Regions from separate parts of the Clostridium felsineum DSM 794 genome, predicted to be linked through region 2. Evidence: a T-box and tRNA genes for the amino acid it is inferred to sense, from the RefSeq annotation. Region 2 holds a T-box; the other regions hold tRNA genes.
What was found. A T-box is a leader RNA that pairs with one kind of tRNA and senses whether it is charged. The one in region 2 lies ahead of ileS (isoleucine--tRNA ligase), so its partner is inferred to be a tRNA-Ile.

Region 1 (7,963 bases), 190 kb from region 2:
CACCCCAAGCTTAAGGAAGACGGATTTTCCTATCTTCCACTCTCAGTGCTTAGACGTACTTCCAATAACGTACGCATATCCTATCCTTCTGCGTCATCCCATTTCTCATAACGTTACTCTGCGGTATCGGAATATCAACCGATTGTCCATCACCTACGCCTTTCGGCCTCGGCTTAGGTCCCGACTTACCCTGGGCGGACGAACCTTCCCCAGGAAACCTTAGGTTTTCGACCACTAAGATTCTCACTTAGTTCTCGCTACTTATGCCAACATACTCTCTCCTGTACAGTCCACCGCTCCTTTCGGTACGACTTCAGCCCATACAGGATGCTCCTCTACCACTTGTACGAAGTACAAGTTCACAGCTTCGGTGTTAGATTTTAGCCCCGGACATTTTCGGCGCAGGATCTCTTGACTAGTGAGCTATTACGCACTCTTTTAATGAATGGCTGCTTCTGAGCCAACATCCTAGTTGTCTTAGAAATCCCACATCCTTTACCACTTAATCTATACTTTGGGACCTTAGCTGGTGATCTGGGCTGTTTCCCTTTTGACTACGGATCTTATCATTCGCAGTCTGACTACCATGATTCAAGTATCCAGCATTCGGAGTTTGATAGAGTTCGGTAACTGTTGTCAGCCCCTACCTCATTCAGTGCTCTACCTCCGGTACTCATTCATGGCGCTAGCCCTAAAGCTATTTCGAGGAGAACCAGCTATATCCGAGTTCGATTGGAATTTCTCCCCTATCCACAGCTCATCCCATGGTTTTTCAACACCATTGTGGTTCGGGCCTCCACGGAATTTTACTTCCGCTTCACCCTGGCCATGGATAGGTCACCCGGTTTCGGGTCTACAGCATGCAACTATGCGCCCTATTCAGACTTGGTTTCCCTTCGGCTTCGCACCTTAAGTGCTTAACCTTGCTGCATACCGTAACTCGTTGGCTCGTTCTACAAAAAGCACATCATCACACATTAACGTGTTTTGATCGGTTGTGGACACACGGTTTCAGGTTCTATTTCACTCCCCGTCTGGGGTTCTTTTCACCTTTCCCTCACGGTACTGCTTCACTATCGGTCACTAGGTAGTATTTAGCCTTGGGAGGTGGTCCTCCCAGCTTCCCACAAGGTTTCACGTGTCTCGTGGTACTCTGGTACAGATCGGGCTTTTTTCTCTTTTCACCTACAGGACTATTACCTTCTATGGTTTAACTTTCCAGAAATCTTCGGTTAAGATATAAAGCTTTAATGATCTGCCCGCAACCCCGGAAACAAGTTTCCGGTTTGGGCTCTTTCCGTTTCGCTCGCCGCTACTAAGGAAATCGATTTTTCTTTCTCTTCCTCCAGGTACTTAGATGTTTCAGTTCCCTGGGTTTACCTCTATATACCTATGAATTCAGTATACAGTTCATGGGGTTACCCATGAGAGTTTCCTCATTCGGAAATCTTCGGTTCACAGACTATTTGCGTCTACCCGAAGCTTATCGCAGCTTATCACGTCCTTCATCGGCTCCTAGTGCCAAGGCATTCACCATGCGCCCTTTGTAGCTTGACCTTACAAGAATTCATTAATATCTCTGTAGATTATGATGGCTAATTTCGTTCAATACTTCATCAATAAAGCTAACTATAGATTACTATAAGTTTTCTTTATTTCTTTGTATTCCCCGAAATTCCCTCATCATTACTAATATGAGGTATTGAATCCTATACTAAGTAAATATATTTAAATTCAAACAACAAAGAATTAACTTTGCCTTGCTTTAGAGTATTACTCTTAATTACTATGCAATTTTCAAAGTACAAATAGAGAGTTGAACTCTCAAAATTAAACAGAGAACAAAGAACCTTCATGGAAATTACATTTCCATGTCGACTCCTTAGAAAGGAGGTGATCCAGCCGCAGGTTCTCCTACGGCTACCTTGTTACGACTTCACCCCAATCATCAACCCCACCTTCGACCGCTGGTTCCAAAAGGTTACCTCACGGGCTTCGGGTGTTGCCGACTCTCATGGTGTGACGGGCGGTGTGTACAAGACCCGGGAACGTATTCACCGCGACATTCTGATTCGCGATTACTAGCAACTCCGGCTTCATGTAGGCGAGTTTCAGCCTACAATCCGAACTGGGATAGGGTTTTGAGTTTAGCTCCACCTTGCGGTATAGCATCTTTTTGTCCCTACCATTGTAGCACGTGTGTAGCCCTAGACATAAGGGGCATGATGATTTGACGTCATCCCCACCTTCCTCCCGGTTAACCCGGGCAGTCTCACTAGAGTGCTCAACTAAATGTTAGCAACTAATGATAAGGGTTGCGCTCGTTGCGGGACTTAACCCAACATCTCACGACACGAGCTGACGACAACCATGCACCACCTGTCATCCTGTCCCCGAAGGGACTTCATCCATTACGGACTAATTCAGGAGATGTCAAGTCTAGGTAAGGTTCTTCGCGTTGCTTCGAATTAAACCACATGCTCCGCTGCTTGTGCGGGTCCCCGTCAATTCCTTTGAGTTTTAATCTTGCGACCGTACTTCCCAGGCGGAATACTTATTGTGTTAACTGCGGCACAGAAGGAGTCGATACCTCCTACACCTAGTATTCATCGTTTACGGCGTGGACTACCAGGGTATCTAATCCTGTTTGCTCCCCACGCTTTCATGCCTCAGCGTCAGTTACAGTCCAGAAGGCCGCCTTCGCCACTGGTATTCTTCCTAATCTCTACGCATTTCACCGCTACACTAGGAATTCTGCCTTCCTCTCCTGCACTCCAGACATCCAGTTTGAAATGCAGCCCCCAAGTTAAGCCCGGGGATTTCACATCTCACTTAAATATCCGCCTACACATCCTTTACGCCCAGTAAATCCGGACAACGCTTGCCACCTACGTATTACCGCGGCTGCTGGCACGTAGTTAGCCGTGGCTTCCTCCTATGGTACCGTCATTATCGTCCCATAAGACAGAGTTTTACGATCCGAAGACCTTCATCACTCACGCGGCGTTGCTGCATCAGGGTTTCCCCCATTGTGCAATATTCCCCACTGCTGCCTCCCGTAGGAGTCTGGACCGTGTCTCAGTTCCAATGTGGCCGATCACCCTCTCAGGTCGGCTACGCATCGAAGCCTTGGTGAGCCGTTACCTCACCAACAAGCTAATGCGCCGCGGGTCCATCTCATAGCGAATAAATCCTTTGGCTCAGAAATCATGTGATTTCCGAGTATTATGCGGTATTAATCTTCCTTTCGGAAGGCTATTCCCCACTATGAGGCAGGTTACCCACGTGTTACTCACCCGTCCGCCGCTGGGAACCGAAGTTCCCCGCTCGACTTGCATGTGTTAAGCACGCCGCCAGCGTTCGTCCTGAGCCAGGATCAAACTCTCAATTTAAAAGTTTGATATAATACAGATGCTACTCCGTATTCCTTTAGCTCATCGCTAAATTTATTTAAATAGAATAAATTCTATTCAAAAGAATTGCTGGTTCTTTAATTCTCTGTTTAATTTTCAAAGTTCAATTGTGCGCTGCACTCAGACAGCTCATTAATAATATCATCTACATTTCACCTTGTCAACTACTTTTTTCATCTTTAAGGTTTAAATGTTGTCGCTTACTGCGGCGACATGTAATATAATATCACATAATGAATTATATACTTTTATTATTAACACTATTTAAGATAAATATACTTATTTTTCTCTTTTTTTTTTCATTATACTTTAATTTTCTTATAGCGATACTCAAGGTATAGTTTATGTCATATTTTTGAAAATATACTTTAAATTTGCCGAAAATAAAAGCTTATTTTTGAAATTTAATATTTCTTATAAAATTCCAAAAACAAAAAATAAAAAATGACAGTCATAAATGACTGTCATTTTTGGTGGAGAATAAGAGATTCGAACTCTTGACCCCCTGCGTGCAAGGCAGGTGCTCTCCCAGCTGAGCTAATCCCCCATGGTGGACCTTCAGGGACTCGAACCCCAGACCTACCGGTTATGAGCCGGTTGCTCTAACCAACTGAGCTAAAGATCCATTTTCCTAGCAAAAATTTAAATTTTACTAATCAAACTGTTTGCTAGGTTAAATAGTAGCAAACAACTTACAGTTAATTATTATAAAAGGTTTAAAGAGATTTGTCAACAGTATTTTTAAAAATATTTATTTTTTTATTTATTACTCTAAGTTGTTTACTAAATCTTTAAATTTATTTCCTCGAATTTCAAAATTAGGGAACATATCAAAACTTGCACATGCTGGTGAAAGAGTTACTATATCACCATTTACACCTATCTTTTTTGCTTGTCTTACGGCATCTTCTAAGTTCTCAACTATTATTATAGGTAATTCTATATTTTTTTCTTTAAGAACTTTATCAAAAGTTTCTTTTATTTTATATTTCGTATTGCCTGTTAAAATTAATACTTTTATTTTGTCATATCCATTCTCAGCAAGTGGCTCAAAAGGAATGTGCTTATCATATCCTCCTGCAATAAGTATAACTGGTTTTCCATAAGCATTAAGTCCAGAAAGTGTTCTTGTAGGACTTGACGCTATTGAATCATTATAATACCTTACTCCATTCAATTCTCTAACAAATTCACGTCTATGTTCTACTCCCGCAAAGTTTTTTGCAACATTTATCATGCTTTCTTTAGAAACATCTTCGCTTACAGCACAAAATGCAGCCATAAAATTCTCTACGTTATCCATTCCCTTTATCTTAATCTCTTCTTTATTACAGATTTTATCTCCAAATAGATATATATTTTCATCTTCGTTACTGTAATATGCCCCATCTACAATTTTTTCATTTCTACTAAATTTGAATAATTTTCCTAAAGCTTCACTTTCCATATCGTTTGTTATCTTATTATCTCTATTTAATATTAAAATGTTATTTTTATTTTGATGTGTAAATATATTCTTCTTTGCAGCTATATATTCTTCCATTCCTTTGTGTATATCCAAATGATTTGGACTTAAATTTGTTATAACTGCTACTTCAGGTGAAACATCTATTGTCATAAGTTGAAAACTTGATAATTCCAATACTACCTTATCAGTTTTAGAAACTTCTTGTATTTTTGAAAACAAAGGTGTACCTATATTTCCTCCAACCCACGTTTTGAATCCTTGTTCTTTAAGTATATTGTATATTAGTGTAGTTGTAGTTGTTTTACCATCACTGCCTGTTACTCCAAAAATTTTAGCTGGACAATACTTTATAAACTCTTCCATTTCAGATGTTATATATGCTCCAGCTTGTTTTGCTTTAACTAAAGCTTCGCTATCTATTCTCATTGATGGTGTTTTAAATATCACATCAAATCCTTGTAATGCTGATAAATAATTTTCTCCTAATTCCAATCTAATATTTTCATTAGAAAACTCGTTTATAACCTCTTCCCCTAGCTCCTCTTTTGTCTTTTTATCAAATGCAGTTACCTCTGCTCCAAGCTTATTCAAAAAATGTATAAGTGGTCTATTACTTATTCCCATTCCAACAACTGCAGTTTTTTTATTCTTTATAAAGCTTATAAACTCATTAAAATCTTTTTTCATATCGCTAAATCCTCCCATTTCAAATTTAATTATATCACTTTATAAAAGTATAACAAATATAAATTTTATATAAGAATAATTAACATTTAGCTAGTGCATACTGTCACTTTTTTCAAGATTTACATATTTTCAATATTTTTTATGTAAAGTATTGAAAAATATTAATATATTGTGCTATAATATAGAAGTGCCGTAAGGAAAACATTAATATAATTCCCCAAGTTTTAATTGAACATATAACATATCCCCATGATTAAACCCTATTTTGCCGGATTTTATTATCCGGCTTTTTCTTTTTTTGTACAGGTTTATATAAACAAAGGATTTTCTCAGTATAAAATTTTTTCACACCAAGAAAATCCTTTTTAGTTCACTATTTTATTCTTTCTTCTAAATATTTCTCTAAATCCTCAATTTTTATTCTAACCTGACTCATACTATCTCTATCTCTTATAGTGACTGCCTCATCTTCTAAGGTATCAAAATCAACAGTTATACAATATGGTGTTCCTATTTCATCTTGTCTTCTATATCTTTTGCCTATACTTCCTGTTTCATCATACTCTACATTGAATTTTGAACTTATTTTCGAATAAACATCTAAAGCTTTTTCGGATAATTTTTTACTTAAAGGAAGAACTGCCGCCTTAATAGGAGCTATTTGCGGATTAAAATGTAATACTATTCTTTGATCTCCACCTTCAAGTTCTTCTTCATCATAAGCATCAATTAAAAATGCGAGTGCAACTCTATCTGCACCAAGTGATGGCTCTATTACATATGGAACATACTTTTCATTTGTAGTTGGATCTAAATAATTCATATCTTCTCCAGAATGATCCATATGCTTTTTAAGATCATAATCAGTTCTATCTGCTACTCCCCAAAGCTCTCCCCAACCAAACGGAAATTTATATTCTATGTCGGAAGTTGCTTTACTGTAAAATACAAGTTCTTCTTCTGAATGATCCCTAAATCTTAAGTTTTCTTTATTAATTCCTAAATCCATTAAGAAACTCCAGCAATAATCTTTCCAATATTTAAACCATTCTAAATCAGTTCCTGGTTTGCAGAAAAACTCTAATTCCATTTGTTCAAATTCTCTTGTTCTAAATGTGAAATTTCCAGGTGTTATTTCATTTCTAAATGCTTTACCAATCTGTCCTATTCCGAAAGGAACTTTCTTTCTTGAAGATCTTTGAACATTTTTAAAATTAACGAATATACCTTGAGCAGTTTCTGGCCTTAAATAAATTTCTGATGAAGCATCTTCTGTTACACCTTGAAATGTTTTAAACATAAGATTAAATTTTCTTATGCTAGTAAAATTCTCTTTTCCGCATTTAGGGCATTTAATATGATTCTCTTTTATAAAACCTTCTAACTTTTCATTTGACCAACCATCAGCACTTGCTACTTCTTCGCCTTGCTCTGTTAAAAAATCTTCAACAATTTTATCTGCTCTAAATCTTGACTTACATTCTTTACAATCCATTAAAGGATCTGAGAAACCACCTAAATGACCAGATGCAACCCAAACTTCACTATTCATTAATATGGCACAATCAAGTCCTACATTGTATGTACTATCCTGTACAAACTTTTTCCACCATAATTTTTTTACGTTATTTTTTAATTCTACTCCTAGTGGACCATAATCCCATGAGTTTGCAAGACCACCGTATATTTCAGATCCAGCAAAAACAAATCCTCTATTTTTAGCTAATGAAACTATTTTATCCATAGTCTTTTCATTTTTCATCTTTCTTACCTCCTAAAATATATTTTTGAATATAAAAAAAGACTATTACCTAAAAGGGACGAAATTACTTCCGCGGTTCCACCCTTATTGGCAATAGCCCTGCTTTTCTTTTAATATACTCGAAAGACTCCTCTACTGAATTCTCTTAACTGTTTTCACCAACCACAGTCTCTCTTCAAAGAAAATACAATTTTTATCTTTGTCATTGTACAAATATTATATTATCAAAAAATAAAATGGCTCCGCGAAAAGGATTCGAACCTTCAACCTATCGGTTAACAGCCGAGTGCTCCACCGTTGAGCTATCGCGGAATGTCCTGTGTTTCAACTACGAATATTATTATATCACATTGATATATAAAGTCAATACTTTTCAAAAACTTTTTTTCATAAATTTTATATTTTTGTGTGCAATCCTAAATATTAACATAAAAAATACGCCAAGTTTAAGCCTTGGCGTATTTTTTACTAATTATTTGGTGTAGGTTTCATCGTTGGGAATAATATTACATCTCTTATAGATGGTGAATCTGTAAGGAACATTACTAATCTATCTATACCCATTCCCATTCCCCCTGTAGGAGGCATACCTATTTCAAGTGCATTTATGAAGTCATCATCCATCTGATATGC
Region 2 (7,963 bases):
GGGCACTGGAGTTAGCTAAGTATGGAATACGTTGTGTAGCAATTGCACCAGGAGCTATTGAAGGTGAGGCATTAATAAATGCTTGTAAAAAAGATGAGAGACATAAAATTTATATGGATAAATTGAGAGAACAAATACCATTAGGAAGGTTTGCAAGCGAGTCAGAGGTTGCGGATACTGTATGTTTCGTTGCACAAAATCAGTATATTACAGGTACAGTAATAGAATTAGATGGGGGAGGACTTCCACCTAAGGTTTTTTTGAAATAACTATATAAAATAAATATCAATTATATCATGGGAGGAGAATATGGTAGCTATTTGCCATATTAAAGATCAATGGAATTTAAAAATATTAAATTAGATATAAATGAAAATAAGTATGCATTAGTAACTATTTGTAGGGAGAATGTTTGTAATGCGTTAGATGAATATACTGTAAGTGAAATTAATAATGCTTTAGATATTATTAGTGAGGATAATACTCTAAGAGCAGTAGTTTTGACTGGAAAAGGCTATAAATATTTCTCAGCAGGTGCAGACCTAAAGAAACTAAAGAAAAAAACTTCCTTGCAAATTCTTGAATCTGGCTTACAAAGCTTATGTTCAAGAATTGAAAGGTTTAAACTTCCAGTAATTGCAGCCGTAAATGGTTATGCTTTAGGAGGAGGTATGGAGGTTGTTTTATCCTGTGATTTCAGAGTATCAAGTGAAAATGCTGTATTTGGATTGCCAGAAGTAAATTTAGGAGTAATTCCATCTGCAGGAGGAACGCAAAGACTTAGTTATCTTATAGGTACAGCACGTGCAAAGCAGGTAATTTTATTGGGCGATAGAATACATGCAGAAGAGGCAAAAGCTTTGGGGATTGTTTATGAAATAGCAGAAAAAGAAGAGTTATTATTGGCCGCTGAAAAAATAGTAAACAAGCTAATAAGTAAATCACCGATGGCTGTATATTTAGCAAAGTCATCTATAAATATTGCGTCTAGTGCAGGAAACGAATTTGGAATGAAATATGAAAAAATGTGCCAAGCGGTATTAGCTAATCATCCGGATAGAGAGGAAGGAATACGAGCATTTTATGAAAAACGACCTCCTGAATACAAGGTATTTAAATAATATTATATTTTGTTCTGAGAAAGTTAGCTATTAAATACCACAATATATATTATTGTGGCGGAATAAATGGGGTGAATAATCATGAAAGTGAAATTTGTGATAAAAAAAGAAAGATGTAAAGGTTGCAACATTTGTATATCATTTTGCCCAAAAAAAGTTTTAGCTTTAGATGATTTAGAAAAAGTAAAAGTTGTTAACGAAGAAGCATGTATAAATTGTGGCCAATGCGAATTAAGATGTCCTGATTATGCAATTTATGTGGAAAAGAGGCTAGAAGTATGAGAAGTGCTAGATTGATGCAAGGGAATGAAGCGTGTGCAGAAGGTGCATTGGCTGCGGGAATAAACTTTTTTGGTGGATATCCTATTACACCATCTACAGAAATTGCAGAAATCATGGCTGAGAGACTTCCTAGCGTAGGTGGTACTTTTATACAAATGGAAGATGAGATTGCTGGTATAGGAGTAGTGCTTGGTGCAGCTTTGGCTGGTAAAAAAGGACTCACTGCTAGTGCAGGCCCTGGAATTTCGTTAAAGCAAGAATTAATTGGATATGCTTGTGCATCTGAGATACCAATTGTAATTGCAGATGTTCAACGTATGGGACCATCTACAGGACAACCAACATCACCATCACAAGGGGATGTAATGCAAGCACGTTGGGGAACTCATGGTGATCATCCTATGATTGCATTGTCACCATGGACAGTAATAGAGACTTTTAATGTAACTGTACTTGCCGTAAATTATGCTCAAAGGTTTCGTACTCCAGTTATTATTTTACTTGATGAAGTTGTTGGTCATATGAGAGAAAAGGTTATTTTGCCAGAAGCTAAAGATATAGAAATATATCCACATTGTGTACCTATGTGTCCAAAAGGCAAGGATTATAAGCCATATAATACTATGGAAGATTGTGTTCCTAATATAGCTGATGTTGGAATGGGATACAAAATTCATGTTACTGGTCTTATTCATAATGAAGAAGGTTTTCCAGATAGTAGTGAACAAATGACTAAGTATACCATTGAACGTTTACATAAAAAAATAAGCAGAGTACAAGATGAGATTACTCATTATGACGAATTTTATATGGAAGATGCAGAATATGCAGTAGTAGCATATGGGGGAACAGCTAGAACAGCATATGAAGCAGTTAAAATTGCACGTGAAAAAGGAATTAAAGTTGGCATGATTAGATTAATGACAATTTGGCCATTTGCTAGTAAGGTTATAAAAAGGTTGGCACATAAAGTAGAAAAAATACTTGTTCCAGAAATGAATTATGGTCAACTGGTTTTAGAAGTAGAACGTGTTGCAGGTGGTGCTGCTCAAGTTATTTCTTTACCTAAATATAATACTAAAATATTCACCCCACAAGAAATACTCTTGGCCATTCAGAAATTAAGAACAGGGGTGGTAAAATGATACATCATGAGAGAAATTACGAAAAGTATTTGCTTATGAATAGACTGCCACATATGTGGTGTTCAGGTTGTGGAAACGGTATTATAATGAAAGCTATTGCTAAGGCTATTGAACTATATAATATTGATGAGGATAATGTAGTCATTGTATCTGGAATTGGCTGCTCATCTAGGGCATATTCTTATATGAATCTTGATTCAATACATACAGTTCATGGAAGGGCAATACCATTTGCTACAGGTATTAAATTAGCTAATCCTAAATTAAAAGTTATTGTAATAACAGGGGATGGTGATTGTACCGCAATTGGAGGAAATCATTTTATACATGCAGCAAGAAGAAATATTGATTTAACAGTAGTGCTATTTAATAACAATATTTATGGTATGACAGGAGGACAAGCATCACCACTTACGCCTAAAGGAAAAAAGGCAACAACAACACCTTATGGATCAATTGATAGGTCTTTTGATGTATGTGAACTTGCAAAAGCGGCTGGAGCTACATATATTGCTAGAAGTACAACTTATCATGTACAGCTTTTAGTTGATTTAATTCTTCAAGGCATTTCTAACAATGGATTTTCATTAGTTGAGGTTATTACACAATGTGTTACTAATTATGGTAGAAGGAATGGAATTGGTGATGCATCAAAAATGTTACTGTGGATGAAGGAAAATGCAGTTAACATAAAAGATTATAAAAAAACAATAAACGATGGAGAAAGTGATAAGTTTCCGATTGGTGTTTTACGTAAAATTAGCGAACCGGAATACAGTACAGAGTATAACAAAATTATTAACAGGGTATGGAGGAGAGAAGAGTGAAACAAATACAGTTATGCGGTTCTGGTGGTCAAGGAATAATTACTACTGCAATAATTTTGGGTGAAGCAGCTGTTATGGAAGGTAAAGAAGTGGTTCAATATCAGTCTTATGGAGCAGAAGCACGGGGTGGTAACTGTAAGTCTGAGGTTATAATATCTAAGGTATTTATAAATCATCCTAAAATAATTAAACCAGATATAGTTATTGCTTTAACTCAAAAAGCTGCAGATAAATATTTTTCCGAGCTTAAAGGTCAAGGAATTCTAATTATAGATGAAGATTTAGTATGCAAAGTACCTAAACATCCTAATATAATAAAGGCGCCATTAACGCGATTGGCTATAGACAAGTTTGGCAAAAGCTTATACACAAATATTATTATGTTGGGATTATTAGTAAGGGTTACAAAAATTGTATCATTTGAAACCATTAAAAAAGCTGTTGCAATGAAGGTACCCAAGTCAACAATAGAAAAGAATTTAAAAGCTTTAGAAATTGGGTATAATTATAATATAGATATAAACGAGAAAACAGTTAATTATAAAGAGGTTCAAACAGTAGGGTAATTAAATAAATAGTTATAAGTAAGAGCAATATTAATATCAGAGATTAGTATAAATAATATCTTGTAATATAATATTATATAAGTTATAATGTATTAGTATAAAATAACAATAGTGTGGAATGGGAAAAGTACTTTTTGGAAGGTTTTTAGAGAGCAAAGTATTGGTGGAAGCTTTGCAACCGGAATTTAAGGAAAATCACCCAGGAGCTGGAGACTGAAATTATAGTAGGTTTTTTCGTAATTCTGCGTTAAAGAATAGGGCATTAAATAGTGCTTGAAAACTAGACCATAGGTGGTATATAAGCGAATGTAACTTCGTCCTATTTGAGGGCGGGGTTTTTTATTATATGTACATAAAAAATAAATATAGGGAGTCTATCCCAATAACTAGCGCTTTGGAAAGGAGTTTCATATGTATAAGAAAGTTGATTCTAGCAAATCGTTTGTTGACATTGAAAGAGATGTACTGAATTTATGGAATGAGAAAGAGATAGTAAAAAAGAGTTTTGATTCAAATCAGGATGGTGAATATTTTACCTTTTATGATGGACCTCCAACTGCAAATGGAAGACCACATGTAGGGCATATTCTTACAAGAGTAATGAAGGATTTAATTCCAAGATATAAAGTAATGAAAGGCTGCAAGGTTTTAAGAAAAGCTGGATGGGATACTCACGGACTTCCTGTAGAGCTTGAAATAGAAAAAAAGCTTGGAATTTCAGGAAAACCTCAAATAGAGGAATATGGAATTGAAAAGTTTGTTAAAGAGTGTAAGGATAGTGTTTTTTCATATGTTAACCTATGGAAGGATATGTCTGAAAAGCTAGGCTACTGGGTTGATATGGAAAATCCTTATGTAACTTATCACAATGACTATATTGAATCAGTATGGTGGGCATTAAAACAAATGTGGGATAAAGATCTTTTGTATAAAGGTCATAAAATAGTACCATATTGTCCTAGATGTGGAACTGCTCTTTCTTCACACGAAGTTGCTCAAGGATATAAAGATGTAAAAGAAGCAACAGCTTTTGTTAAATTCAAGATTAAGGGTGAAGAAAATAAATATATATTAGCATGGACAACTACACCATGGACACTTCCAAGTAACGTAGCTCTTGCTATAAATAAGTCTTATGATTATGTAGAAGTTATAAATAACGGAGACCATTTAATACTTGCAAAAGCATTATTAAGTGTACTTGAAGGAGAATATGAAGTTGTTTCTGAATTCAAAGGTGAAAAACTTTTAGGAGTTGAATACGAGCAATTATTTAAATTTGAAACTCCAGAAAAAAAGGCATTTTATGTTGTACACGGAGATTTCGTAACTTTATCAGATGGTACAGGAATAGTTCATATAGCACCTGCTTATGGTGAAGACGATAATATGCTAGGCAAAAAATACGATTTGCCACTTATTAACCTAGTTAATGGTGAAGGTAAATTTGTAGATTCAGTAGAACCATGGAAGGGATTGTTTGTAAAGAAAGCAGATCCTAAAATATTAGAATACATGAAGGAAAACGAAACTTTATATAAATCAGAAAAGTTTACTCACTCATATCCTCACTGCTGGAGATGTGACACACCACTTTTATACTATCCAAGAGATAGCTGGTTTGTAAAAATGACCTCATTAAGAGATAAACTTGTTGAAAACAACAATAAGATTAATTGGTATCCTGATAACATAAGAACAGGAAGGTTTGGTAAGTTCGTTGAAAATGTTATAGATTGGGGTATTAGTAGAGATAGATACTGGGGTACACCTCTTCCAATATGGCAATGTGAATGTGGTCATAGAGAGTGTATTGGAAGTATAGAAGAGCTTAAGGAGAAAGGAATTAATGTTCCAGATAATATAGAGCTTCATAAGCCTTATATAGATGAAGTGAAACTTACTTGTCCTCATTGTGGAAAGCCTATGGAAAGAACAGAAGAGGTTATAGATTGCTGGTTTGATTCAGGTTCAATGCCTTTTGCACAACTTCATTATCCTTTTGAAAATAAAGAAGTGTTTGAGAAAACTTTCCCAGCACAATTTATATCAGAAGCAGTAGACCAAACAAGAGGATGGTTCTATACATTACTTGCAATTTCTACATCAATATTTGATAAGAGTTCTTTTGAGAATTGTATAGTATTAGGTCACGTACTTGATAAACATGGTCTTAAAATGTCAAAGCATAAAGGAAATGTTGTAGATCCATTTGATGTTTTAGATAATCAAGGAGCAGATGCTTGTAGATGGCACTTCTATACAGCAAGTGCACCATGGCTTCCAACTAGATTTTCTCAGGAAGATGTAGCAGAAACACAAAGAAAGTTCCTAAGTACTTTGTGGAATGTATATTCCTTCTATGTACTATATGCTGAAATAGATAAATTCAATCCAAACGATTATAAGAATTTTGTTTCTGAAAATGTTATGGATAAGTGGATTATATCTAGATTAAATACGCTTATAAAGGATGTAGAGAATTCCCTTGATTCTTATGGAATAACAGGGGCAGCACTTGAAATACAAGATTTTGTAGATGATCTTTCAAATTGGTATGTAAGAAGAAATAGATCAAGATATTGGTCTCAAAACCTTACAGATGATAAGATAGGAGCATATGTTACGCTTTACAAAGTTCTTGTTACTTTATCTAAGGTTGCAGCACCATTTATACCATTTATGACAGAGGAAATATATCAAAGTTTAGTTACAAGTATAAATGAAAATGCGGAGGAAAGCGTACATCTTTGTAAATGGCCTGAATATGATGAAAGCGTTATAGATAGCTCACTTGAAGCAGAAATGAAACTTGCTATATCAATAGTTAAGCTTGGAAGAAGTGCTAGAAATGGAGCTAACATTAAGAACAGACAGCCACTTTATGAAATGCGTGTAAGTACAAAAGCTCTTCCAAATTATTATGGAGATATAATAAAAGATGAGCTTAATGTTAAGAAGGTTGAGTTTGGAGCAGATCTTTCAAAATATGTTAACTTTGAAATAAAACCTAACTTACCTGTACTTGGAAAATCTTATGGAAAGCTTATTCCTAAGATAAGAAAAGAAATTTCTTCAATGGATCAAATGGAGCTTGCTAAGAGAGTAAGAAGTGGAGAAGCTGTTAAAGTAGATGTGGATGGTACTGAGATAGAATTAAATAGCACAAACTTACTTGTTACAATGCAGGGACTTGAAGGCTTTGCGTTTGCAGGTGTTGGAGAAATAGGAATAGTTCTTGAAACAACAATAACAGAAGAACTAAGAGAAGAAGGATACTTAAGAGAAATATTAAGTAAGATTCAAAACATAAGAAAAGAAAGTGGTTTTGAAGTAGCAGATAAGATAGAAATCTACGTATCAAATAACGAAAAACTTGAAGCTGTAGTTAAAAAATTCGAAGATACTATTAAAAAAGAAACCTTAGCAACCGATATAGTATATAGTGAGAATGAAAAAGCTACTGTTTATAACATAAATGGTGAAGAACTTAAGATATATTTATTAAGAAAGTAATATAATATATTTAGTAATAAGGGTGATAAGTGATATTGAACATAAAAAAATAAGTTCAGACACTTATCACTTATTATTCTAATGATATTAATTGAAAATCTAAGGATATGTTATATAACAATAGAAATTTGCGTTTTACAAGGAAATATGGTATAAAAAGATTATAACTATTAGTGCAGGTAAAATATAATAATAATAGATTAAATATAGAATTATAGGAGTGATTTTTTATGGCTGCCTCTATTAAAGATGTCGCTAGAGAAGCGAGAGTATCTATTGCAACGGTTTCTAGAGTTTTGAATAATGTAGACGTTGTAAATGAAGAAACCAAGAAAAAGGTAATGGAAGCAATTAAAAAGTTAGATTATAGACCTAATATTGTGGCAAGAAGTCTTAAAACTCAAAGAACAAGGACTATTGGAATCGTTATACCGGATATATCAAGTCAATTTTATCCTGAGATAGTAAGAGGAGCGGAAGACGTAGCTAACATATATAATTATAAT
Region 3 (7,963 bases), 850 kb from region 2:
ATCACCATTCTTCTGAGCATCTATAGCCTGATTATATAAATCCTTAGCTTTATTTAACTTTTCTTTATCATTTTCATTCTGAGGAATTTGTTCTTGATTAGTTGAATTCTCTGTTAAGCTATTATTAAATATTTGATTTAAAGCATCTTCAATACTATCTGCCATAACTATTTTATTTCCCAAGGATACAATTATTCTTTTAACCTCTGGCATACTATTCTTACCTTGTGCTCTTAAATACACTGGTTCTACATACAGTAATGAATTTTTTATGGGTATTATAGATGTATCCCCAAATTGTACACTAGAACCCTGAGTATTCCAAAGTGATACCTCTTTAGAAATTGCAGGATCTTGGTTTATTTTTTGTTTAAATAAATAGGGGCTATAAACCGTCTTTTCTGTTGGCAACTTATATAAAATTAACTTTCCGTAATTATCTCCATCCATTCTTGCTCCAAATATAGCAGACATATTATCTTTGCCTTTCATATTTAGGTACTCCATAAGTACCATTTCAGGCTTCTTAGTTTCTGGAAGCTGCATTATAAAGTATGAAGCATCATTTACACCCTTTTCTCCATCTATTTTCTTTTGATTTTTAGCTGGCTCCCAAAGATCTTCACCATTATAAAATACTCCCGTATCTGTTACATGATATTTTCCAAGAACATCAGCCTGAATAGAAAACAAGTCTTCTGGATATTTAAAATGACTTCTTATATCTTTAGGAACTTCACTTATATCTTTAAACAACCCTGGAAATATTTTAGAATAACTATTCGCTATAGGATCATTTTTATCTACAATATAAAAATTAGTTGTACCATCTACTGCATCTATAACAACTTTAACCGAATTTCTTATATAGTTTACATTATTATATGGTTGAGAATAAGGAAATCTATCTGATGTAGTATATGCATCTATTATCCAATATAGTCTCCCACCACTTAAAACCGTATAAGGATCTTTATCATAGTTCAAAAATGGAGCTATTTTATTTAGCCTATCAAATATATTTCTATTTATTAAAATTTTACTATTACCATTTATGTTTTGTGAAAGTAAAAAGTTAGATTCCTTTCTGCTTATAGCAAATAAAATTCTATTAATTAAAGATGCCTTTATTCCACCTTTACCGCTATAGTTATTAGTTTTATTTTCACTTCCTTCTGGATAATCAAACTCACCTAACGTATTGTTTGCAATTGCATAATCATTGGTTTCTTCACCATAATATATTCTAGGATTTTTAATCTCAAGCTTAGTATCATTATTAGGTGGTATATCTTTTATTACAAAGTTAGGCTGGCCTTCACTAGTTACTGAATTAACTTTATTCATAACTACCCCATAACCATGTGTATATATAAGATGCCTATTCTGCCAAGTGTCAGCATTTCCTTGAAGAGATTTACTATTAATTTCTCTTGGAGCTAAAAACACCTCACTATACTTTCCATTTATATTGTACCTATCTACATCTAAATCCTTAAAGTCATAGTAATATCTAACAACCTGAACTTGATTATAAAACTCCAATGCTTGCGTTACTGAATTTATCTTTATATTATCTATAGTTTGCTTGTTATTAGCCATATCTTCCTCTGTAAGATCATCATTAGAAGAGAATTTCCTTTCATATATACCATTTATATTAAAAGCATCCCTTGTATATTGTATATTATTTTTAATATAAGGAGCTTCTAAATTCTTTTCATTAGATTTTACAATTAGGTTTTGAACTATTTCAGATGTTATGCTTTGGCCTACCACCAAAATTAATATAACAGCTATTGATATAAATATAGGTTTTATTTTATATTTAACTATACTTATAAAAATAACTATTGATGATATTATAGCTACAGCTACTATTATTACATAGAAAACCAGTGATACATGTATATCAGTGTATCCAGCGCCATACACAACTCCACGTGGGGAGTATACTAATTTAAATGATTTTAATACATAACCAGCTGATACCAATAACATTATCAAAAATACTATTATAGCAAATTGCCTACCAGCAAAATTACTTAAACCACTAAAAAAATCCTTTATATTAATACTTTTATGAAAATTTCTTCTATAGATGTTATTCCTTAAATTTAATATTATATAAAAAATAACAGTTACTCCTGCCATAAATATTAGAAACAACATTAATACATTATATAATGATTCTATAAGAGGTAATCTAAATACATAAAAAGATGCATCAATATTAAAAACAGGATCCTTTATATTAAAATTAGTACCACTTGTAAACTGGAGTATTCTATACCAATAAATTGAAGCTATAAAATATGAAACAAAAAAAGATATTATAATATCAATTATAATAGCTATTCTTTTTTTTATTTTTTCATTTTTTATATTAACCTCAACAACTTTACTCCATTTTATAATTATTTTTTTCATGCTTTTATAATAAAACCATAATCCTAAATATATTATTACAAATATTGGAATCATTAATTTAAGTATTGCCATGAGCTTTGTAAAATAAACAGAGGTATACCCCACTTCATTAAACCACTCTAAATTAATTATAAAGTCTGTTACTTTTCCGATGGAACTAACTAAAATTATTAAAAATACAATTATAGTTATAATGGTAACTCTCTTTTTCAAATGTATCACCTCATATCCTTATTTCTAATCAGATATTATATAATTTTTCCTATTTAATTCATCTATAATATTTTGCATATCCTTTTCATTTTCAGCCCTTATTGTATGCAAATGAACTCCACCTGTAAGAATCGAAAGGGGCTCTGCACTATGATTCTTAATTTTATCCATAAAGTTTTTAACATCGAAAAGTGTTCTAATCATAAGTATTCCTCTTATTTCTCCATATAGTGGATGCTCTATTATTACATCTTCTACAATTCCTCCAAACTCGACAACTGATTGAAGTTCATCCTCTATACTATCTCTATCATGTATTACAGCAAGAACCCTTTTTATAGCATTAGAATTAGTTTTATTAATTATATATCCCTTTGGTGTTGCTATTATTTTATACCCTTTAGCTCTAAGTATAGCTATATCCTTTACAATTATTTGTCTTGTCACACCTAAATCTTCTGCTAAGGTACTGCCTTTAATTGGATCCTCATTGTTTTCTAACCTGCTTTTAATATTTTCTCTTCTTTCTTCTGAATTCATTTATATCACCATATTTTTTCCTAATCTATTTTATATATATTTTTTTAATTTAAAGAATAGCATTATATATATCTTCAAACTAATTTTCATCATCATATTTTTTTAATATATCTAATTTGGCATTATCTTTTATACTATTATTATGATGATTTTTCACAAGAAATAATACTTCTTCGTTTTCTAATTCCTTTAACATACAATATCCTATATAACTATGATTATAGTGGCAATAAACTTTTTTAATTTTACTAAACTTTTTTAATTTACCTTTACTTATAAAATCAAGTATAACTAAAATTGACTTATCAATTAAATTAAGCTTTATATATATCTTTCCTATATCATGTAGAAGTGCTGCTTTTATCATATCTTCTTCACTACATCTCTTATCTACATCTCTTGCTACATTCACTGCATGTTTCTGCTCATGAATAGATAATTTATAAAACAGTTCCTTTTCCCTTGAATTCAAGTGTTTTTCAATATATAATTTATCATCATCATCTACATACGAATATACATACTTAAAAAATTGATTTATTCTCTCAACTATCAATGCATATCCTCCCTCTTATACACTAAAATTATATACTAAAATAACAAAAAAAAAAAGATAGCAGTTATAAAACTGCTATCTTAGTTTGGTGGAGAATAAGAGATTCGAACTCTTGACCCCCTGCGTGCAAGGCAGGTGCTCTCCCAGCTGAGCTAATCCCCCATGGTGGACCTTCAGGGACTCGAACCCCGGACCGACCGGTTATGAGCCGGTTGCTCTAACCAACTGAGCTAAAGATCCATTACCCGGCAATGACCTACCCTCCCACAGAGCCTCCCCTGCAGTACTATCGGCGTTCTGGTTCTTAACCTTCGTGTTCGGTATGGGAACGGGTGTTACAACCATGCTATGATCACCGGATCTATTTAAATGTAGAAAGTACTTTGTACTTTCAAGATTGCATAGTAATTATCATATATTTATTTATTAATTGGTCAAGCCCTCGACCTATTAGTATCAGTCAGCTTAAAATGTTACCATTCTTACACCTCTGACCTATCACCTGTTGTTCTTACAGGGGTCTTACTAACTTATGTTATGGGAAATCTAATCTTGAGGTGGGCTTCACGCTTAGATGCCTTCAGCGTTTATCCCTTCCCGACATAGCTACCCAGCCGTGCCTTTGGCAAGACAACTGGTACACCAGAGGTCAGTCCATCCCGGTCCTCTCGTACTAAGGACAGCTCCTCTCAAATTTCCTTCGCCCGCGACGGATAGGGACCGAACTGTCTCACGACGTTCTGAACCCAGCTCGCGTGCCGCTTTAATGGGCGAACAGCCCAACCCTTGGGACCTACTTCAGCCCCAGGATGCGACGAGCCGACATCGAGGTGCCAAACCTCCCCGTCGATGTGGACTCTTGGGGGAGATCAGCCTGTTATCCCCGAGGTAGCTTTTATCCGTTGAGCGATGACCCTCCCACGAGGAGTCACCGGATCACTAAGCCCGACTTTCGTCTCTGCTCCACTTGTTTGTGTCGCAGTCAGGCTCCCTTCTGCCTTTGCACTCTACGCGCGGTTTCCAACCGCGCTGAGGGAACCTTTGGGCGCCTCCGTTACTTTTTAGGAGGCGACCGCCCCAGTCAAACTGCCCTCCTAGCTATGTCCCGTGACCAGTTTCATGGCCTCCGGTTAGAACCTCAGTACTGTCAGGGTGGTATCCCAAAGACGACTCCACAATTCCTGACGGAACTGCTTCCAAGTCTCCCACCTATTCTGTACAGACAATACCGAAATTCAATGCTAAGATACAGTAAAGCTCTACGGGGTCTTTCCGTCCAATCGCGGGTAGCAAGCATCTTCACTTGCACTACAATTTCGCCGGATTTGCTGTTGAGACAGTGCCCAAATCATTACGCCATTCGTGCGGGTCGGAACTTACCCGACAAGGAATTTCGCTACCTTAGGACCGTTATAGTTACGGCCGCCGTTTACTGGGGCTTAAGTTCATGCCTTCGCTTGCGCTAAGCATTCCCCTTAACCTTCCAGCACCGGGCAGGCGTCAGCTCCTATACTTCAGCTTTCGCTTTAGCAGAAACCTGTGTTTTTGATAAACAGTTGCTTGGGCCTATTCTCTGCGACCTACTCTCGTAGGCACCCCTTCTCCCGAAGTTACGGGGTCAATTTGCCGAGTTCCTTAACAGCAATTCTTCCGATGGTCTTAGGATTCTCTCCTCACCTACCTGTGTCGGTTTGCGGTACGGGCACAGAGCTCCTGGATAGAGACTTTTCTTGGCAGTATGAAATCAGATATTTCGGTAGTAAACTACCTCACCATTACACCCCAAGCTTAAGGAAGACGGATTTTCCTATCTTCCACTCTCAGTGCTTAGACGTACTTCCAATAACGTACGCATATCCTATCCTTCTGCGTCATCCCATTTCTCATAACGTTACTCTGCGGTATCGGAATATCAACCGATTGTCCATCACCTACGCCTTTCGGCCTCGGCTTAGGTCCCGACTTACCCTGGGCGGACGAACCTTCCCCAGGAAACCTTAGGTTTTCGACCACTAAGATTCTCACTTAGTTCTCGCTACTTATGCCAACATACTCTCTCCTGTACAGTCCACCGCTCCTTTCGGTACGACTTCAGCCCATACAGGATGCTCCTCTACCACTTGTACGAAGTACAAGTTCACAGCTTCGGTGTTAGATTTTAGCCCCGGACATTTTCGGCGCAGGATCTCTTGACTAGTGAGCTATTACGCACTCTTTTAATGAATGGCTGCTTCTGAGCCAACATCCTAGTTGTCTTAGAAATCCCACATCCTTTACCACTTAATCTATACTTTGGGACCTTAGCTGGTGATCTGGGCTGTTTCCCTTTTGACTACGGATCTTATCATTCGCAGTCTGACTACCATGATTCAAGTATCCAGCATTCGGAGTTTGATAGAGTTCGGTAACTGTTGTCAGCCCCTACCTCATTCAGTGCTCTACCTCCGGTACTCATTCATGGCGCTAGCCCTAAAGCTATTTCGAGGAGAACCAGCTATATCCGAGTTCGATTGGAATTTCTCCCCTATCCACAGCTCATCCCATGGTTTTTCAACACCATTGTGGTTCGGGCCTCCACGGAATTTTACTTCCGCTTCACCCTGGCCATGGATAGGTCACCCGGTTTCGGGTCTACAGCATGCAACTATGCGCCCTATTCAGACTTGGTTTCCCTTCGGCTTCGCACCTTAAGTGCTTAACCTTGCTGCATACCGTAACTCGTTGGCTCGTTCTACAAAAAGCACATCATCACACATTAACGTGTTTTGATCGGTTGTGGACACACGGTTTCAGGTTCTATTTCACTCCCCGTCTGGGGTTCTTTTCACCTTTCCCTCACGGTACTGCTTCACTATCGGTCACTAGGTAGTATTTAGCCTTGGGAGGTGGTCCTCCCAGCTTCCCACAAGGTTTCACGTGTCTCGTGGTACTCTGGTACAGATCGGGCTTTTTTCTCTTTTCACCTACAGGACTATTACCTTCTATGGTTTAACTTTCCAGAAATCTTCGGTTAAGATATAAAGCTTTAATGATCTGCCCGCAACCCCGGAAACAAGTTTCCGGTTTGGGCTCTTTCCGTTTCGCTCGCCGCTACTAAGGAAATCGATTTTTCTTTCTCTTCCTCCAGGTACTTAGATGTTTCAGTTCCCTGGGTTTACCTCTATATACCTATGAATTCAGTATACAGTTCATGGGGTTACCCATGAGAGTTTCCTCATTCGGAAATCTTCGGTTCACAGACTATTTGCGTCTACCCGAAGCTTATCGCAGCTTATCACGTCCTTCATCGGCTCCTAGTGCCAAGGCATTCACCATGCGCCCTTTGTAGCTTGACCTTAAATAAATATATTTAAATACAAACAACAAAGAATTAACTTTGCCTTGCTTTAGAGTATTACTCTTAATTACTATGCAATTTTCAAAGTACAAAATAGAGAGTTGAACTCTCAAAATTAAACAGAGAACAAAGAACCTTCATGGAAATTACATTTCCATGTCGACTCCTTAGAAAGGAGGTGATCCAGCCGCAGGTTCTCCTACGGCTACCTTGTTACGACTTCACCCCAATCATCAACCCCACCTTCGACCGCTGGTTCCAAAAGGTTACCTCACGGGCTTCGGGTGTTGCCGACTCTCATGGTGTGACGGGCGGTGTGTACAAGACCCGGGAACGTATTCACCGCGACATTCTGATTCGCGATTACTAGCAACTCCGGCTTCATGTAGGCGAGTTTCAGCCTACAATCCGAACTGGGATAGGGTTTTGAGTTTAGCTCCACCTTGCGGTATAGCATCTTTTTGTCCCTACCATTGTAGCACGTGTGTAGCCCTAGACATAAGGGGCATGATGATTTGACGTCATCCCCACCTTCCTCCCGGTTAACCCGGGCAGTCTCACTAGAGTGCTCAACTAAATGTTAGCAACTAATGATAAGGGTTGCGCTCGTTGCGGGACTTAACCCAACATCTCACGACACGAGCTGACGACAACCATGCACCACCTGTCATCCTGTCCCCGAAGGGACTTCATCCATTACGGACTAATTCAGGAGATGTCAAGTCTAGGTAAGGTTCTTCGCGTTGCTTCGAATTAAACCACATGCTCCGCTGCTTGTGCGGGTCCCCGTCAATTCCTTTGAGTTTTAATCTTGCGACCGTACTTCCCAGGCGGAATACTTATTGTGTTAACTGCGGCACAGAAGGAGTCGATACCTCCTACACCTA
Region 4 (7,963 bases), 1.1 Mb from region 2:
TCCTGAATTAACTGTATTTTTAGCCTTAGCTCTTTCTTTAGCTAAAAATAGCATTTCACTAGCAGCTTTTGATATTGCTTCTGGATCATAATCTGAGAAAGTTAACATCTTATATAATTCAATCTCCTCATCTGTTTCCTTCCAAGATGTTATAAATTCAATCATACCTTCATAACTTTCATAGCTTAAATCTACCCCATAAGATGTAATTATTCTTTTATACTTTTTGTTTAAAAACATCTCAGCTGAATTAATTTCACCATTTTTTTCATTATCACTTTTATATAAAGCTTCTACTAATTTAGGCATCCAATCTGCTAATGTACCTTCTGAGAATTTACTTTCAACATTTTTAATTTCTGCTGTTTCCATTTTAGGAATATCATAATATGCATTTTTTACAAAACCAGCTGCAAAAATCCCATCTTCTATTATTTCATTAATCTCTTTATCATTCATAGTTGGATCTACATTAAATGTAGAACTTCCTCTATATTTAACCTCATTCTCCTCAAAATCTTTATATACAGTAACCTTATAATGATGTACTTCCTTACTTCTTGTCATATCTATATCTTTTTTAACAAAAAACGCTTCCTCTGAATTTATCTTTTCTTCTATAATCTTATAGTCATCAATACTTTTACTCTCTAATATTTCCTTTATTCTACTTACCATTATCCTAACCTCACTTTAGCTTTAATATATGGTCCACCACTTGAAACTTTTACTAGCTCTTTATATCCTTTTCCACAAGCTCCTCCACCTTCAAGCTGAACATTCTCAGAAACCATAGAAATTGATTTTAAAAGGTCAGGTACATAACCCGTTAACACTACTGGTGATACAATTTTTCCAGTTAATTTTCCATCTTCAATTTCTAATCCATAATTAAGCATACACTGGATGCCCCAATTCTTAGGATCCTCCATACCACTATAAGGACATTCTAGTAAATATCCCTTCTTTATTGAAGCTATCATATCTTCAATCTTATCTTTTCCTTCCGAAAAAAAGGTATTTGTCATTCTTGCATAAGTTTTTCTTTCAAATGAAAATCTCTTACCGTTACCTGTAGGTTTACTACCTAATCTCATAGCAGATAGAGTATCTGAAAGCCCTCTTTTTAATATTCCATTTTCTATTATTACCGTATCAGTTCCTATAACACCCTCATCATCAAATAAATATGACGATACATGGTTTGCACTTTTGGCTCCATCACGCATAGATACTAGTTTTGAAGCTACTGGTTTATCTATATATTCAACAGCTTTTGCTCTATTTTTTACAAACATATCCATTTCAACACCATGTCCAAAGGCTTCATGTGCAATTATTCCTGATACATCTGGAGAACATACAACTTCATACTCGCCTGGTTTTACTGGCTCAGCATCTAATAACCTAACAGCTATATCTGCTGTGTCTTTAACTTTACTCTCTACTTCATCTAATAATTCAGGTCCTTTTAATCCAGAACATGATGAATAGTTTACTCTTGTAATATTATCTTTTCTTGATAAAATTGTTATATATCCTTCGCTCCATATATATGATTGATATAAATCCTTATCATTTGAAATAAAAATTTTTGACACATGTACTTGATGAAATATAGCCTTTGCTTCAATTATAAAATCAGATATAGCTAAAGCTTTATCCTTCATCTTAGTGAGCCTTTCTATTATATATTGACTATTAGCCTTTTCTTTAGGTATTGCAATTTCCCCCAAAAAGCTATCTTGCATTTTTTCTTCTTTAATAACATCATATTGAGTTATTTCATAAGATTTTTTTAACTTATCTATTTGATCATTTACTCTATGTTTTATATTTTCTGCTAACCTATCTATATTATTTTCGTCCAACTCGTTAAAGGAATATTCAGAATAACCTATTCCATTGTATACCCTTACTACAAAACCTCTTTCATTCCAAAAAGAATCAGATACATCAATACCTGTCTTTTGCACTATGTATTTTTTACCATAAGAATCAGTGCCTAAAACAGATACATATTTAAAATCTTTATTTAATATTTGTATAAGTTTTTTTATGCTCTGTTTTTTTTCTACTAAAAATTCAGACATTTTAACCTTCATTATTTTTTCCCACCTTTAGCAAATTTTAAGTATATAAATTAATATATACTTAAAATAAAAAAAACTCAAGTATAAACTTGAGTTTTTTGGTGGCCGGACCAGGAATCGAACCAGGGACACGAGGATTTTCAGTCCTCTGCTCTACCGACTGAGCTATCCGGCCAAACATTACCCGGCGATGACCTACTCTCCCACAGAGCCTCCCCTGCAGTACCATTGGCGTTCTGGTTCTTAACCTTCGTGTTCGGTATGGGAACGGGTGTTACAACCATGCTATGATCACCGGATTTATTTAATTATAGAAAGTACTTTATACTTTCAAGATTGCATAGTAATTATTATATATTTACTTATTAATTGGTCAAGCCCTCGACCTATTAGTATCAGTCAGCTTAAAATGTTACCATTCTTACACCTCTGACCTATCACCTGTTGTTCTTACAGGGGTCTTACTAACTTATGTTATGGGAAATCTAATCTTGAGGTGGGCTTCACGCTTAGATGCCTTCAGCGTTTATCCCTTCCCGACATAGCTACCCAGCCGTGCCTTTGGCAAGACAACTGGTACACCAGAGGTCAGTCCATCCCGGTCCTCTCGTACTAAGGACAGCTCCTCTCAAATTTCCTTCGCCCGCGACGGATAGGGACCGAACTGTCTCACGACGTTCTGAACCCAGCTCGCGTGCCGCTTTAATGGGCGAACAGCCCAACCCTTGGGACCTACTTCAGCCCCAGGATGCGACGAGCCGACATCGAGGTGCCAAACCTCCCCGTCGATGTGGACTCTTGGGGGAGATCAGCCTGTTATCCCCGAGGTAGCTTTTATCCGTTGAGCGATGACCCTCCCACGAGGAGTCACCGGATCACTAAGCCCGACTTTCGTCTCTGCTCCACTTGTTTGTGTCGCAGTCAGGCTCCCTTCTGCCTTTGCACTCTACGCGCGGTTTCCAACCGCGCTGAGGGAACCTTTGGGCGCCTCCGTTACTTTTTAGGAGGCGACCGCCCCAGTCAAACTGCCCTCCTAGCTATGTCCCGTGACCAGTTTCATGGCCTCCGGTTAGAACCTCAGTACTGTCAGGGTGGTATCCCAAAGACGACTCCACAATTCCTGACGGAACTGCTTCCAAGTCTCCCACCTATTCTGTACAGACAATACCGAAATTCAATGCTAAGATACAGTAAAGCTCTACGGGGTCTTTCCGTCCAATCGCGGGTAGCAAGCATCTTCACTTGCACTACAATTTCGCCGGATTTGCTGTTGAGACAGTGCCCAAATCATTACGCCATTCGTGCGGGTCGGAACTTACCCGACAAGGAATTTCGCTACCTTAGGACCGTTATAGTTACGGCCGCCGTTTACTGGGGCTTAAGTTCATGCCTTCGCTTGCGCTAAGCATTCCCCTTAACCTTCCAGCACCGGGCAGGCGTCAGCTCCTATACTTCAGCTTTCGCTTTAGCAGAAACCTGTGTTTTTGATAAACAGTTGCTTGGGCCTATTCTCTGCGACCTACTCTCGTAGGCACCCCTTCTCCCGAAGTTACGGGGTCAATTTGCCGAGTTCCTTAACAGCAATTCTTCCGATGGTCTTAGGATTCTCTCCTCACCTACCTGTGTCGGTTTGCGGTACGGGCACAGAGCTCCTGGATAGAGACTTTTCTTGGCAGTATGAAATCAGATATTTCGGTAGTAAACTACCTCACCATTACACCCCAAGCTTAAGGAAGACGGATTTTCCTATCTTCCACTCTCAGTGCTTAGACGTACTTCCAATAACGTACGCATATCCTATCCTTCTGCGTCATCCCATTTCTCATAACGTTACTCTGCGGTATCGGAATATCAACCGATTGTCCATCACCTACGCCTTTCGGCCTCGGCTTAGGTCCCGACTTACCCTGGGCGGACGAACCTTCCCCAGGAAACCTTAGGTTTTCGACCACTAAGATTCTCACTTAGTTCTCGCTACTTATGCCAACATACTCTCTCCTGTACAGTCCACCGCTCCTTTCGGTACGACTTCAGCCCATACAGGATGCTCCTCTACCACTTGTACGAAGTACAAGTTCACAGCTTCGGTGTTAGATTTTAGCCCCGGACATTTTCGGCGCAGGATCTCTTGACTAGTGAGCTATTACGCACTCTTTTAATGAATGGCTGCTTCTGAGCCAACATCCTAGTTGTCTTAGAAATCCCACATCCTTTACCACTTAATCTATACTTTGGGACCTTAGCTGGTGATCTGGGCTGTTTCCCTTTTGACTACGGATCTTATCATTCGCAGTCTGACTACCATGATTCAAGTATCCAGCATTCGGAGTTTGATAGAGTTCGGTAACTGTTGTCAGCCCCTACCTCATTCAGTGCTCTACCTCCGGTACTCATTCATGGCGCTAGCCCTAAAGCTATTTCGAGGAGAACCAGCTATATCCGAGTTCGATTGGAATTTCTCCCCTATCCACAGCTCATCCCATGGTTTTTCAACACCATTGTGGTTCGGGCCTCCACGGAATTTTACTTCCGCTTCACCCTGGCCATGGATAGGTCACCCGGTTTCGGGTCTACAGCATGCAACTATGCGCCCTATTCAGACTTGGTTTCCCTTCGGCTTCGCACCTTAAGTGCTTAACCTTGCTGCATACCGTAACTCGTTGGCTCGTTCTACAAAAAGCACATCATCACACATTAACGTGTTTTGATCGGTTGTGGACACACGGTTTCAGGTTCTATTTCACTCCCCGTCTGGGGTTCTTTTCACCTTTCCCTCACGGTACTGCTTCACTATCGGTCACTAGGTAGTATTTAGCCTTGGGAGGTGGTCCTCCCAGCTTCCCACAAGGTTTCACGTGTCTCGTGGTACTCTGGTACAGATCGGGCTTTTTTCTCTTTTCACCTACAGGACTATTACCTTCTATGGTTTAACTTTCCAGAAATCTTCGGTTAAGATATAAAGCTTTAATGATCTGCCCGCAACCCCGGAAACAAGTTTCCGGTTTGGGCTCTTTCCGTTTCGCTCGCCGCTACTAAGGAAATCGATTTTTCTTTCTCTTCCTCCAGGTACTTAGATGTTTCAGTTCCCTGGGTTTACCTCTATATACCTATGAATTCAGTATATAGTTCATGGGGTTACCCATGAGAGTTTCCTCATTCGGAAATCTTCGGTTCACAGACTATTTGCGTCTACCCGAAGCTTATCGCAGCTTATCACGTCCTTCATCGGCTCCTAGTGCCAAGGCATTCACCATGCGCCCTTTGTAGCTTGACCTTAAATAAATATATTTAAATACAAACAACAAAGAATTAACTTTGCCTTGCTTTAGAGTATTACTCTTAATTACTATGCAATTTTCAAAGTACAATGGTGGGTTTAAATGGACTCGAACCATCGACCTCACGCTTATCAGGCGTGCGCTCTAACCAGCTGAGCTATAAACCCACGTATGGTGGAGAATAAGAGATTCGAACTCTTGACCCCCTGCGTGCAAGGCAGGTGCTCTCCCAGCTGAGCTAATCCCCCACATTATAGATATTATAGAGAGTTGAACTCTCAAAATTAAACAGAGAACAAAGAACCTTCATGGAAATTACATTTCCATGTCGACTCCTTAGAAAGGAGGTGATCCAGCCGCAGGTTCTCCTACGGCTACCTTGTTACGACTTCACCCCAATCATCAACCCCACCTTCGACCGCTGGTTCCAAAAGGTTACCTCACGGGCTTCGGGTGTTGCCGACTCTCATGGTGTGACGGGCGGTGTGTACAAGACCCGGGAACGTATTCACCGCGACATTCTGATTCGCGATTACTAGCAACTCCGGCTTCATGTAGGCGAGTTTCAGCCTACAATCCGAACTGGGATAGGGTTTTGAGTTTAGCTCCACCTTGCGGTATAGCATCTTTTTGTCCCTACCATTGTAGCACGTGTGTAGCCCTAGACATAAGGGGCATGATGATTTGACGTCATCCCCACCTTCCTCCCGGTTAACCCGGGCAGTCTCACTAGAGTGCTCAACTAAATGTTAGCAACTAATGATAAGGGTTGCGCTCGTTGCGGGACTTAACCCAACATCTCACGACACGAGCTGACGACAACCATGCACCACCTGTCATCCTGTCCCCGAAGGGACTTCATCCATTACGGACTAATTCAGGAGATGTCAAGTCTAGGTAAGGTTCTTCGCGTTGCTTCGAATTAAACCACATGCTCCGCTGCTTGTGCGGGTCCCCGTCAATTCCTTTGAGTTTTAATCTTGCGACCGTACTTCCCAGGCGGAATACTTATTGTGTTAACTGCGGCACAGAAGGAGTCGATACCTCCTACACCTAGTATTCATCGTTTACGGCGTGGACTACCAGGGTATCTAATCCTGTTTGCTCCCCACGCTTTCATGCCTCAGCGTCAGTTACAGTCCAGAAGGCCGCCTTCGCCACTGGTATTCTTCCTAATCTCTACGCATTTCACCGCTACACTAGGAATTCTGCCTTCCTCTCCTGCACTCCAGACATCCAGTTTGAAATGCAGCCCCCAAGTTAAGCCCGGGGATTTCACATCTCACTTAAATATCCGCCTACACATCCTTTACGCCCAGTAAATCCGGACAACGCTTGCCACCTACGTATTACCGCGGCTGCTGGCACGTAGTTAGCCGTGGCTTCCTCCTATGGTACCGTCATTATCGTCCCATAAGACAGAGTTTTACGATCCGAAGACCTTCATCACTCACGCGGCGTTGCTGCATCAGGGTTTCCCCCATTGTGCAATATTCCCCACTGCTGCCTCCCGTAGGAGTCTGGACCGTGTCTCAGTTCCAATGTGGCCGATCACCCTCTCAGGTCGGCTACGCATCGAAGCCTTGGTGAGCCGTTACCTCACCAACAAGCTAATGCGCCGCGGGTCCATCTCATAGCGAATAAATCCTTTGGCTCAGAAATCATGTGATTTCCGAGTATTATGCGGTATTAATCTTCCTTTCGGAAGGCTATTCCCCACTATGAGGCAGGTTACCCACGTGTTACTCACCCGTCCGCCGCTGGGAACCGAAGTTCCCCGCTCGACTTGCATGTGTTAAGCACGCCGCCAGCGTTCGTCCTGAGCCAGGATCAAACTCTCAATTTAAAAGTTTGATATAATACAGATGCTACTCCGTATTCCTTTAGCTCATCGCTAAATTTATTTAAATAGAATAAATTCTATTCAAAAGAATTGCTGGTTCTTTAATTCTCTGTTTAATTTTCAAAGTTCAATTGTCTGCTGTAATCATACAGCTTTTATATAATAACATTTTTGTTTCTTGTTGTCAACATTTTTTTATCAAATTTGTAAGTGATAAGTAATTTATCTGACAACGCTAATTATAATAACATGTTTTTTGACACGTTGCTAACTATAAGTTTTTATTTTATACGAAATAATTATATATTTCTACATTATACTCTTTATTGCTCTATTTTAAATACAATGATACTTTAGGGAAAGTTTATTATGGTTTTCATCTTAAATCTCCAAAATAGTTGTATAAATTTAACAAAAGTAAGTTCTTTATAATCTTTAGAACTTACTTTTTTATCTTTTATTCTTTAATATTTATCAAATAACTTTTTAGTGTTATAAAATAGTATATACTATAAATTAATAAATATGCTATCTCTATAATTACATATTCTTTCATTATTTTAAATTCAAGTAGTTTACTTATAGAAAATGATGCAGCATAGGTATTTAATGAAGCTATTAAAAATGGTGCTCCAAAAATAATAACAAGTTCTTTTATTACAGATTTTTTAACCTCATTCTCACTAATTCCAACTTTCCTTAGAATTATAAAATTTCCTTTATCCTCTCTTGATTCCATAAACATCTTA

Region 1: it encodes a tRNA-Ile, which carries the amino acid that the T-box ahead of ileS (isoleucine--tRNA ligase) is inferred to sense. The anticodon was not compared.
Region 3: it encodes a tRNA-Ile, which carries the amino acid that the T-box ahead of ileS (isoleucine--tRNA ligase) is inferred to sense. The anticodon was not compared.
Region 4: it encodes a tRNA-Ile, which carries the amino acid that the T-box ahead of ileS (isoleucine--tRNA ligase) is inferred to sense. The anticodon was not compared.

The regions. Positions count from the first base shown of each region.
Region 1 covers NZ_CP096980.1:752,915-760,877, reverse strand. The annotation lists rRNA gene CLFE_RS03550 (23S ribosomal RNA) at 1-1,557, opposite strand, end outside; rRNA gene CLFE_RS03545 (16S ribosomal RNA) at 1,887-3,392, opposite strand; tRNA gene CLFE_RS03540 (tRNA-Ala) at 3,885-3,960, opposite strand; tRNA gene CLFE_RS03535 (tRNA-Ile) at 3,962-4,038, opposite strand; gene murD (UDP-N-acetylmuramoyl-L-alanine--D-glutamate ligase) at 4,180-5,568, opposite strand; gene CLFE_RS03525 (glycine--tRNA ligase) at 5,942-7,330, opposite strand; tRNA gene CLFE_RS03520 (tRNA-Asn) at 7,568-7,642, opposite strand; gene lysS (lysine--tRNA ligase) at 7,799-7,963, opposite strand, start outside.
Region 2 covers NZ_CP096980.1:938,802-946,764, forward strand. The annotation lists gene CLFE_RS04500 (SDR family NAD(P)-dependent oxidoreductase) at 1-269, shown strand, start outside; gene CLFE_RS04505 (enoyl-CoA hydratase/isomerase family protein) at 339-1,121, shown strand; gene CLFE_RS04510 (4Fe-4S binding protein) at 1,203-1,403, shown strand; gene CLFE_RS04515 (2-oxoacid:acceptor oxidoreductase subunit alpha) at 1,400-2,548, shown strand; gene CLFE_RS04520 (2-oxoacid:ferredoxin oxidoreductase subunit beta) at 2,545-3,375, shown strand; gene CLFE_RS04525 (2-oxoacid:acceptor oxidoreductase family protein) at 3,372-3,941, shown strand; T-box leader at 4,047-4,266, shown strand; gene ileS (isoleucine--tRNA ligase) at 4,353-7,457, shown strand; gene CLFE_RS04535 (LacI family DNA-binding transcriptional regulator) at 7,688-7,963, shown strand, end outside.
Region 3 covers NZ_CP096980.1:86,829-94,791, forward strand. The annotation lists gene CLFE_RS00460 (UPF0182 family protein) at 1-2,643, opposite strand, end outside; gene CLFE_RS00465 (transcription repressor NadR) at 2,668-3,183, opposite strand; gene CLFE_RS00470 (HD domain-containing protein) at 3,263-3,739, opposite strand; tRNA gene CLFE_RS00475 (tRNA-Ala) at 3,826-3,901, opposite strand; tRNA gene CLFE_RS00480 (tRNA-Ile) at 3,903-3,979, opposite strand; rRNA gene rrf (5S ribosomal RNA) at 3,983-4,099, opposite strand; rRNA gene CLFE_RS00490 (23S ribosomal RNA) at 4,170-7,074, opposite strand; rRNA gene CLFE_RS00495 (16S ribosomal RNA) at 7,248-7,963, opposite strand, start outside.
Region 4 covers NZ_CP096980.1:4,684,117-4,692,079, forward strand. The annotation lists gene CLFE_RS21680 (TldD/PmbA family protein) at 1-678, opposite strand, end outside; gene CLFE_RS21685 (TldD/PmbA family protein) at 678-2,105, opposite strand; tRNA gene CLFE_RS21690 (tRNA-Phe) at 2,193-2,268, opposite strand; rRNA gene rrf (5S ribosomal RNA) at 2,276-2,392, opposite strand; rRNA gene CLFE_RS21700 (23S ribosomal RNA) at 2,463-5,367, opposite strand; tRNA gene CLFE_RS21705 (tRNA-Ile) at 5,462-5,538, opposite strand; tRNA gene CLFE_RS21710 (tRNA-Ala) at 5,544-5,619, opposite strand; rRNA gene CLFE_RS21715 (16S ribosomal RNA) at 5,712-7,217, opposite strand; gene CLFE_RS21720 (ABC transporter permease) at 7,672-7,963, opposite strand, start outside.